2 regions of the Aerococcus mictus genome follow, and region 2 is predicted to be linked to the other one. Evidence: predicted binding sites of a transcription regulator. Region 2 holds the regulator's gene; the other holds the start of a gene.
The links. Region 2 encodes LexA, which represses DNA repair genes until DNA is damaged. Its sites were predicted from a motif close to CNAACANNTGTTNG; they were not measured.

Region 1: uvrA (excinuclease ABC subunit UvrA) is a predicted target of LexA. The motif match lies at 2,586-2,599, and genes of this name have one in related genera.

The regions. Positions count from the first base shown of each region.
Region 1 covers NZ_CP132985.1:1,878,498-1,884,082, reverse strand. Annotated here, with positions in the region: gene DBT49_RS08620 (fibronectin type III domain-containing protein) at 1-1,164, shown strand, start outside; gene DBT49_RS08615 (alpha/beta fold hydrolase) at 1,478-2,101, shown strand; gene uvrA (excinuclease ABC subunit UvrA) at 2,668-5,484, shown strand.
Region 2 covers NZ_CP132985.1:1,155,270-1,160,854, reverse strand. Annotated here, with positions in the region: gene recJ (single-stranded-DNA-specific exonuclease RecJ) at 1-1,636, shown strand, start outside; gene DBT49_RS05385 (adenine phosphoribosyltransferase) at 1,633-2,148, shown strand; gene lexA (transcriptional repressor LexA) at 2,234-2,845, opposite strand; gene DBT49_RS05375 (Rqc2 family fibronectin-binding protein) at 2,993-4,648, opposite strand; gene DBT49_RS05370 (pyridoxamine 5'-phosphate oxidase family protein) at 4,807-5,211, shown strand.

The DNA of each region.
Region 1 (5,585 bases), 720 kb from region 2:
AACCGGATTGCCACCAACCTTTTAGAAGAAACCACGGATGCCATGGGCTTTAACTGGTATACCACTGACAAAATGTCAGATGCCAAGGTGAAAGTGTCAAAATCTGAAGATATGTCCGATCCAGTTGAATTCGCAGCGGAAGCGACCGAGGTGACCTCTGAATATGCGGAGCGTGACAAGGATGGCTATTATATCTATGCGGCGGCCACTAAGGATGAAGACGGCAATTTCATTGTCGACGAGAACGGTGAACCGGAAGAAGTTGAAGGTTACTTCACCGACGAACAAATCACGACCGATAATACCGAATGGACTTCTGAAGGGAGCTCCTTAGGTTACTTGGAACTCCAAGATGTGACCGAATACTCCTACAAGGCTGAAGCCGATGACCTCGAGGCTGACACCCAATACTACTACCAAGTGGGTTCTGACGAGGGTGGCTTTTCCAAGGTAGGATCCTTCAGAACTTCTGGTGAAAAAGGCGAGCCTTTCCAATTTATTCACTATACCGATACCCAAAATGCTTACTGGAATGCTAATGTCAATAACGAGGCGGCTTACGGGGCCGACACCCTTAAACCCATCTACTCAGCTTCCTACCACGCCCTCCAAGATGAGGACGTGCAAGTGACCCGAGAAGAATTCGCTAAATTAGCGGACGAACTCGATGTGGATGTGGTTCTCCAAGGCCATGACCACAACTTAACCCGGACCAAGTCTCTGGTTTATACCTCCGATAACTTCTCTTACGGGGAAGTCGAAGACACTGAAAAAGTCGAAAAAGATGGGGTGGAATACCACGTGAACCCGGAAGGCGTGACCTACATCATCCCTAACACCTCAGGAACCAAGGCCTATGACGCCATCTATATGAAGGGGGCTGACCATGTACACAAGGTTCGTCCTAAATTAGACTGGATGACTGAAGACGATGTGGAACTTTGGAACGGTCTCTTCGATGTGGCTAAGCAACCCGATGACTCACCAAAATTCGACCACAAACACGAAAACTACCGTCAATCTCAAAATCAAAACTTCGCGGTTTACACTGTCACCGAAGATGAATTCTTAATTGAATTCTATGAAATGAGCGGTAACCTCCACGAAGGGGAAGAACGGACCGTTGAATTGGTTGACTCTTACGGCATTAAGAAAGAGAAATAGAGTGCGACAAGCGCAACAAGAGGGGAGAGCATTGGAAGAAGTGCGCAGTAAATCCTCAAATAGGATTTACAAGGACTTCTGAAATGGAGCTCACCTCGCGCTTGGAGCACATTTTAAGTAGAGTGTGACAGTCACACCTTTTCACTAGAGTCGCTGGCGAAAGTCAGCGGCTTTTTTATTGATAGGGCACAGCCGGGATTATTGAAATGGCTTAAAAGTAGTAGAAAAAGATAAATTATGATAGAGGTTGGGATTTAGGATCCTGACCTCTTTTTTATATAATATCTATAGACAAATCTAGAAAGGTCGATATATGAAGAATATTTTAATCCACGGCTTAGGCCAAGATCATACCAGTTGGGACCAAGTGAAAAGGTACTTGGAAGCTGAAAAATTGACGGTTCAGTGCCCCAACCTCTATGAATTATTTGAGAATGATCCTTATACATATCAAACTCTTTATCAAAACTTTGAAAGGCAAGTCAATAATTATTCTGGCAAGGTCAATTTATGTGGCCTTTCTGTAGGAGGCTTACTGGCTTTAGACTATGCCAAAAATTACCCGGAGCAGGTCAATGCCTTAATTTTAATCGGCGTTCCTTACAAGATCCCTAAATTATTGATGACTATACAATCAATGGTATTTAAGCTGATGCCAGAGTCAAATTTTAAACAATTAGGGCTAGGCAAAGAAGAATTTATCAGCCTGATAGCCTCAACCAAAGGTCTTAGCATTGCGACTCATTTAGAAAATATATCTTGTAAGACCTTATTAATTTGCGGAGACAAAGATCAATTTAATCGGAAGAGCAGCGAAAGGTTTCATGGTGGGATTAAAAATAGTGAATTGAGACTGTTGAAAAATTCAGGACATGAAGTCAATGTCGACAATCCCAAAGCATTAGCTCACTTGATCGCAGAATTTTGGCAGAGCTAAACAGAGAATAGATAAACCAATTTAGGAGACTGGGATACAAGGGCCAGTCTTTTTTAATATACGAATTCTCTAAGCGAAATATGTTTCTAGCAGTTTTGCCCTTTGGCGCGCTTGCCACATCCTTTTCAAACCTGCTCGCTGTCAAAAGTGAGCTCCGCTTCAGAAATATTTGGCAATCCTTTTCAAGGATTACCGCATATTTCTTCCAACGTTTCACTTTTTTGTCGTCAGCTCGCACTCTCTTAAACGTGCTCCAGTCACAGGACGAACGTCCACTTCAAAAACTGGTAACGCTCAGCTTCACTGAGCTTATACCAGTTTTCTCCAGTGGTTTCGTCCTTTGTTGTGACTGTCGCACTCTGTTCTGAAAGGTGATCGCTTTAATTCCGAGTCTTGGCTGGTTATAATGAAGGGTGCAATCCCGACCGGGCCACTGGAGCTGGCTTTTCTAGGTTTGGGGCTTGATTTGTGGTAAACTATTACCAGAACACCAGTTTGTATCAGAGTAAGGAACGAAAAGGAAAAGCTTTGAGCTGCCTTTTTGTTTAATTAAGGAAGTGACCGATTTGAAAGAAGAAATTGTCGTGCGTGGTGCACGCTCTCATAATTTAAAAGATATTGATGTGACCATTCCTCGTAACCAGATGGTGGTCATTACCGGTCTGTCCGGTTCAGGGAAATCCTCCTTGGCCTTTGACACCCTCTATGCCGAGGGACAACGCCGTTATGTGGAGTCCTTGTCAGCCTTTGCCCGCCAATTCTTGGGCAATATTAAGAAGGCGGATGTCGATTCCATTGATGGTTTGAGTCCTGCTATTTCTATTGACCAAAAGACTACCAACCGCAATCCCCGTTCAACCGTGGGGACGATTACGGAAGTCAATGACTATTTGCGGTTGCTTTTTGCCCGGGTGGGGCATCCGATTTGTCCTAATGACGGGACCAAGATCCAAAGTCAGTCCATCGACCAGATGATTGACCAGGTCAAGAATTTAGAAGAGCGGACCCGGATCCAAATTTTAGCGCCCATCGTTTACGGGAAGAAGGGCCAACACAAGAAGCTCCTGGAAAAGGTCCAACAACAAGGTTACGTCCGCGTCCGGATCGACGGTGAGATGTATGACGTGGAAGAACTGCCCGAACTCAATAAGAACAAAAAACATGATATTGATGTGGTCATTGACCGCTTGGTGATTAAGGAAGGCATCCGGGCCCGTTTGGCCGACTCCCTCGAAACTGCCCTGCGTCTGACTGAAGGTTATGCCTTGGTGGATATTATTGGCGGGGAAGAAATCCTCTTCTCTGAACACTATGCCTGCCCGCTCTGTGGCTTTACCGTGGGGGAATTGGAACCCCGGCTCTTTTCCTTTAACGCGCCTTTTGGTCGTTGTCCGGAATGTGACGGGATTGGTTCTAAGATGAAGGTGGATGAAGATATCGTGGTGCCTGACCGAACCAAGTCGCTGGACGAAGGGGCCTTGGTGCCTTGGTACAATAAGGCTTCCGGCTATTATCCAGCCCTCTTAGACCAGGCTTGTCAGGCCTTTGATATTCCTCAAGATAAACCTTTTGAGAAATTGACTGAAGACCAACAAAACCTGTTGCTCTATGGGTCAGGGGATCAGACCTTCCACTTTAACTATCAAAATGAGTTTGGTAATGTCACCGACAAGGATATGGCTTTTGAAGGGGTAGCTAATAATGTGGAACGTCGCTACCACAATTCCTCTTCCAATATGATCCGGGAAAGCATGCGCCAATATATGGCAGAACTTCCTTGCCCTAAATGTCATGGTAAACGCCTCAATGAACGGGCCTTGGCCGTCAAGGTGGACGGCTTGGATATTGCTGAAGTGACGGAAAAAGCCATCGGCCAAGTGATTGAATTCTTCAAGGACTTGGATTTAGAAGACCAAGATGAAAAGATCGCCCGTCCCATTATGGAAGAACTCCATGCCCGGCTCGGCTTCTTGGATGAAGTGGGCTTGGATTATTTAACCCTAGACCGTAATGCCGGTTCGCTTTCCGGTGGGGAAGCTCAACGGATTCGCCTGGCTACCCAAATTGGTTCTAACCTGTCCGGAATTATGTACGTCCTCGATGAACCTTCCATCGGTCTCCACCAACGCGATAACGACCGCTTGATCCGGTCCTTGAAACGGATGCGCGACTTGGGAAATACCCTGATTGTGGTGGAACACGATGAGGACACTATGCGCCAGGCTGACTACCTGATTGATATGGGACCAGGAGCCGGTGCCCATGGTGGGGAAGTGGTTTCGGCCGGCACCCCTGAAGAAGTCGCCAATGACCCGGATTCCCTGACCGGCCAATACTTGTCAGGCAAGCAGGCCATTGAAGTGCCTAAAGAACGCCGTCAGACCGATAAAGGCTGGTTAGAAGTTAAAGGGGCAGCGGCCAACAACTTGAAAGACGTTGACGTCAAGTTCCCATTGGGTTGCTTTAACCTGATTACTGGCGTGTCCGGTTCGGGTAAGTCTAGTCTAGTCAATGAAGTGGTTAAGAAGTACTTACTCCGCCATCTTAACCGGGCCCAAGTGGTCCCTGGCAAGGTGAAAGCCATTGAAGGTTATGAGTCGCTGGATAAGGTGATCGATATTGATCAAAGTCCCATTGGGCGGACGCCACGCTCTAACCCGGCGACCTATACCTCAGTCTTTGATGATATCCGCGACCTCTTCGCTCAAACTAATGAGGCCAAACTGCGGGGTTACAAGAAGGGCCGTTTTTCCTTTAATGTTAAGGGCGGCCGTTGTGAAGCCTGCAAGGGTGACGGGATTGTCAAGGTAGAGATGAACTTCTTGCCCGACATCTATGTGCCTTGTGAAGTCTGCAAGGGGACCCGCTACAATGCCGAAACCTTGGAAGTCCACTACAAGGGCAAGAATATTGCTGAAGTCTTAGACATGCGGGTGGACGAAGCCCTGGAATTCTTCCAATCGATTCCCAAAATCCACCGCAAACTTCAAGCCATTGCTGATGTGGGACTGGGCTATGTGGCCTTAGGTCAACCAGCGCCCTCCCTGTCTGGTGGGGAAGCCCAACGGATGAAACTGGCCAGTGAACTGCAAAGAGTGGCTAGTGGGAATACCATCTATATCTTGGACGAACCGACAACGGGTCTTCACAGCCACGATATTAAGCGCTTGATCGGCGTCCTCCAACGTTTGGTCGATGAAGGCAATACTGTTCTTGTCATCGAGCACAACTTGGACGTCATTAAGACCGCTGATTATATTGTCGACCTGGGACCAGAAGGCGGAGACGGCGGCGGAACCATTGTCGCCACTGGTACTCCAGAAAAAGTGGCTAAGAATAAGAAATCTTATACAGGACAATATCTCAAACCACTGTTGAAATAGGATGTGAGGACGCCGTTAAAGACTTGAATCACTGGAAGAAAATACCATAAGCACAGGGAACTGTGCGTTGGAATTTTCTGAAGTGACTTCAAGGCTGGCGT
Region 2 (5,585 bases):
AATCGCTGATCTGGTCCGCTTAGAGGATGAAAATCGCAGCATTGTTCAGCAGGGCTTAAAGGTTATGGCTCATAGTGAAAGAATTGGTCTAATGACTTTAATGAAAAGTCAAAACATTGATCTAAACCATATCGATGAAGAAACTATCGCCTTTAACATAGCCCCACGACTTAATGCTCTAGGTCGTCTAGGCTCGGCTAAACCAGGAGTTGAACTACTCACGAGTTTCGACCCGGATTATTGTCAGGAACTAGTTAATACCATTGAAACGACCAATCAAAAACGACGAGCAATTGTTGACCAGGTTAGTCAGCAAGCGATTCAGACAGTCGAAGAGTGGGAAGAATTACCAGAAATTATCATTTTATCTCATTCCAATTGGCATGAAGGGGTTCTAGGTATTGTGGCTAGTCGACTGGTAGAGCGTTATCAGCGGCCTAGTATCATTTTAAATTATAATGCTGAGAAGGCAGAATATAAGGGGTCAGGTCGTTCAGTTGCAGGAATCAACCTCTTCAAGCTTCTCCAAGCTGCAAAGGAATATGCCCCTAAGAGTGGGGGACATGCCATGGCAGCTGGTATGACCATTGCTGAAGACCAATTTGAAGCTTGGAAAGCGGCAATCTATCAGGCAGTTGAGCCCTACAAAGAGCAATTACAAGGGAAGATTCCTTTAACAATTGACGCCAAGATTAATGCCGATCAATTGACCTTAGAAAATATTCAGGAGCTTAATCGCTTAAAACCATTTGGTGCAGCGAATCCCAAACCTATATTTTTAATCGAAAATGAATCGATCTCAACGCCACAGCAATTAGGAAAAGATAAGAACACCTTAAAATTTTCTTTGACTAAGGAAAATCAACAGCTAGAAGTTATCGGTTTTCAGAAGGGAAATTTGGCTAATTATTTACAGGCTGGTCAAAGTGTTGATCTGGTTGTCGAAGCATCCATTAATACCTGGCAGGGAAAAAGTCGGCCACAAGCTATTTTACTCGATATGGCTAGCGACCAAAAAATAATCGTTGACTGGCGAAGAGAAAAAAATCCTGACCTTATTTTTTCTCTTTCCCAAAGCTATTATTATTTTGAAAGCAAGTCCTTAATTGCTCAATATAAGGGGCAGATTCCTAGTCAATCTTCTTTAATAGGGGAAGAAGACTTGAAGAAGAGCAGGGAACATTATAGCCAGTTAGTTATTTTTGAACTACCAAAAAATTTGCAAAAGCTAAGAGACTTCGTTCATAATGAGAATATAGAAACGATCTATCTATTTTCATATAGTCCGATATCAGCAAGAAAAATTGGTATGCCCAATCGCGATCAATTTGCTTTGCTTTATCGTTATTTCATTTTCTATAAAGAACTTGATTTGACCGAAAAAAAGGCAGACTTGGCTAGGTATTTAAAGCTACCGCTTCCTCTTCTTAACTTATTACTAAAAGTTTTAGTTGAAGCAGAGCTTTTAGACCAAAATGGCCAGATTTATCGTATTCGACCAGGCCAGAATAAGATCGATTTGAAAGAGTCAACCAGCCTAAAAAATTGGGCAAAGCAAATTGAAAAAGAAAACTTTCTTTTAAATGAAACCATTGAAAATTTAACTCGGTATTTTTTCCAGGAGGATAATTTATGAACTTAAAAGACTACATTAAGGATATACCTAATTTCCCTGAGGAAGGCATTATATTTAGAGATATTACACCTTTACTCCAGGACCCTCAGGCTTTTCAATATGCAGTTGATAAAATTGCAGATTTTGCTCGTGAAAAATCAGCAGATGTGATCATAGGTCCAGAGGCTAGGGGCTTTATCGTTGGCTGTCCAGTAGCTTATGCTTTAAATAAGGGCTTCGTTCCTGCCCGCAAAAAGAATAAATTACCTCGTGAAAAAGTCAGCATTGAATATGATTTAGAATATGGAAGCAATACTATTGAAATTCATAAAGATGCTATTCAACCTGGGCAAAAAGTCCTCATTGTTGATGATCTCTTGGCCACTGGTGGGACCATTCGTGGCACTAAAAAATTAGTTGAAGAACTTGGTGGGGAAGTCGTTGGCGCTGCCTTTATTATTGAATTAGAAAACCTTAAAGGTCGTCAACTAATCAATGATTTAGATATTCTGTCCCTCATTAATTATGAATAATGGTATCAAGATACTATAAAGCTTATAATCCAAATAAAACCGCTCTCTAAGTCAGTGTAAATGACTTAAAGAGCGGTTTTTTGCTTTAAAAAGTATGTTCACGGTAAAGGCTAACGACTTTACCTAATATGGTGACGTCATCAAGAATTATTGGCTCTAAACTGGCATTCTCAGGTTGGAGGCGGAAGTGACCTTTTTCTTTGAAGAAACGTTTACAGGTAGCTTCGTCATCATCTGTCATAGCAATAACAATATCACCATTAGATGCCGAACTTTGTTGGCGAACAATGACATAGTCACCATCAAGGATACCGGTTTCGATCATACTTTCTCCGCGAATTTGCAACATGAAATATTCGCCATCTTGACTATTAAGACTTGGTGGGGTGGGGAAATAGCCGTCAACGTCTTCATAGGCATCGATAGGCTGCCCAGCAGTAACCGTACCGATAATAGGAATACCGGGTTGGTCCACGCCTAACATCTTTAAACCTTTATGGGTAATTTCCAAGGCTCTGGGTTTGGTAGAATCTTTGAATAAATAACCACCTGCTTCCAAGCGATTAAGATGGCCGTGAACAGTTGAGGTAGATGCTAACCCTACTTGGTCACATATTTCTCTAACTGTAGGGGGATAGCCCTGATTTTTTACACTATCATAAATGCATTGTAAGACTTGTAGGGGTCTTTCTTTCATATTGTTTCACCGAAACTTTCCATATATATTATCCGAGTCATTTCATTCTTATTTACTATAAAAATGGTTCAAGCGGTTCACATTTGTGCTTTTATTGTAGCATAGCTCGAAATTTTGTGCAAACGTGCGTTCGTTTCTATTGCTTGATTAAGCTTGTAAATGGGCATCGGGACTTACGAAGACTGTTTTTTGCTCAAAGTAATTAACAAAGCCAGGTTTAGCTCCATTAGGTTTTTTTACATGCTTGACCTGTGTATAGTCCACGGGGACATTGTTGGCCTGCCGGTATTTAGAGAAATAGGCGGCATATGTTGCTGCTTCGATGATTTCCTCATCACTAGGCTGGTCAGTTTCTAATATCACATGGCTGCCTGGAATATCTTTAACGTGAAACCAGTAGTGGTTTTTGTTAGCCCGTCTTGTGGTTAGTTCATCATTTTGCGTATTATTACGACCAACAAGGATAGTGTTTCCTAAACTTGTTTGATACTGTCTCGGTTTTAAAGGTTTCTTGCGCTTATGGTGATTATGTTTTTGTTGTTTAATATAGCCTTCACGAATGAGCTCTTGACGAATATCTTCTAACTCATTGGGTTCAGCTATTTCAATTTGATCTTGAACACTTTCTAAATAGTCTAATTCTGCTTGGGCAATTTGACTTTGTTCTTTAATATGTCGCTTGGCCGTATCTAATTTACGATAGCGTTGAAAATATTTTTGGGCATTTTGAGAAGGCTCTAATAGAGGATCGAGAGCGATCTCAATGGGCTTATTATTATCATAATAGTTAGGTAATTGGATACTGGACATACCTTTTTCTACTTGAAAGAGGTATGTGGTTAAAATTTCTCCCTTTAACTGATAGTCTTCAGCCTGTTTACTTTTTTCCATATCTTGCTTAAGATTAGCTAATTTACGTTGATTATGCTTAATCCGTTGAGCAACAACCTGGCTAATTTGTTCACTGACCTGATTGACTCGTGAAAAGAGGGCTTTCTTTTCATAATAGTCATCGAGGAGCTGGGTAAAAGTTTCGTAACTGCTTTGCTTTCCGCCTAGGCTTTGATAGGGGAAAGCCGTTGCAGTGACCTGACCGTCATTTTGACTCAGGGTTGGTTGGGATTGGTCAAAAGCATTGAGAAAGGCAGTAAAAGTTGCACTTTTATCTTGGGATTCAGTAAGTCTCTGGGCTAATTCTATCGCGCTATCTTTGCCAAATCCCATAAAGGTTTTCTGTATTTCTTTAGCGTCAGCCTTAAGGTCATATTCATTGGGGTTGATACTGAAAGGATTGACCTTATCTCCTTGAGGAGGTAAATGGTATGTCGCACCAGGAAGGAGGGTACGGAATCGGTTTTGGCTAATATCTATTTTTGTGATGAGGTCGGCAATTTTACCATCCTGATTAAGAACTAGGATATTACTTCGTCTACCCATGACTTCAATAATGAGTTTATAGGGTTCACTAATCCCCAATTCATTTTTGCTTTCAATACTAATGATAATTATGCGGTCGTTTTCATATTGACTGAAATTGATGATTTTTCCCCCATCAATATGCTTACGTAAAAACATACAAAAATTGGGTGGGGTATCTGGCACACTATATTGGTGATTAGTAAGCTGAACGCGGGGGGCTTGTGGCGTCGCTGCGAGTAGTAATTTATATTTTTTGCGATTTGACCGAACGGTAAGAAGAATTTCTTGGTCATAGGGTTGTTGCACCTTTGAGATTCTTCCCCCAGCCAAGCAAGCGTTTAATTCTTGTATAAGTCCATGAATAAATAGTCCATCATAAGACATGGAATCACCTACTTTCCTAGCTTATTATTATAACAAAGAAGCCCAGGAATTACTAAGAACCTTGATTGTAAGCCTTATCTTTTTGTTTATAACTTAATTATGCTATAATGATGATAAAGTAATGAGAAAGGAATGATTATATGGAATTAAAAGATTATATGAATGTTCTTGAAAATATTGGGGCTTGTGTTTTCTCAACAGTAAATGAAGACGGAGAAGCAGATGCACGTTACGCTAATGTTGGTGTAGCGAATGAACACGGGGTATTCTTCATGACTGCTCCTACCACTAACTTCTATAAACAATTAACCAATAATCCTAAAATTGCGATTACTGGTATGTTAAAAGAAGACGGCATTGAAGTGATTCGTTTACAAGGTACTGTTCGTGAAATTGGTAAAGAACATCTTGAAGCAATCTTGAAAGACAACCCATTTGTACAAGATGTTTACCCAGATGAAGAAGAACGTGCAACCGTTCAAGCCTTCCAATTATATGAAGGCGAAGGTTCATACCAACATCTTCAAAATCACGTTAAAGAAGAATTTTCTTTTGGTGAATAATTGAGAACGTTCGAAAAGACTGTGAGCCTATCACAGTCTTTTTTATTGGCTATTATTTTGGCAAAAAGAACGTGAAAAATTTTATAATAAACAAGATCGATTGAATTTAAATTATATTTTGCGCTAGAAGCTTTCACCAGACCTCTAGCGCTTTCTTTTTTACCATAGGGAATAGATAATATAAAAAAATCACATTTATAACTTAGGAATAGTATTCCCTGAATTAGAATGTATGCTTTATAAATTGTACGAAATCACATAGAAGGGATAGGCTCTTTACGGTGTATTATTTTTTTAATTTTAGCATCAAAGACTTATAAAATCGCTTTTAAAAATACCCTAATTATGTATAATATAATCATAATTTATAAATA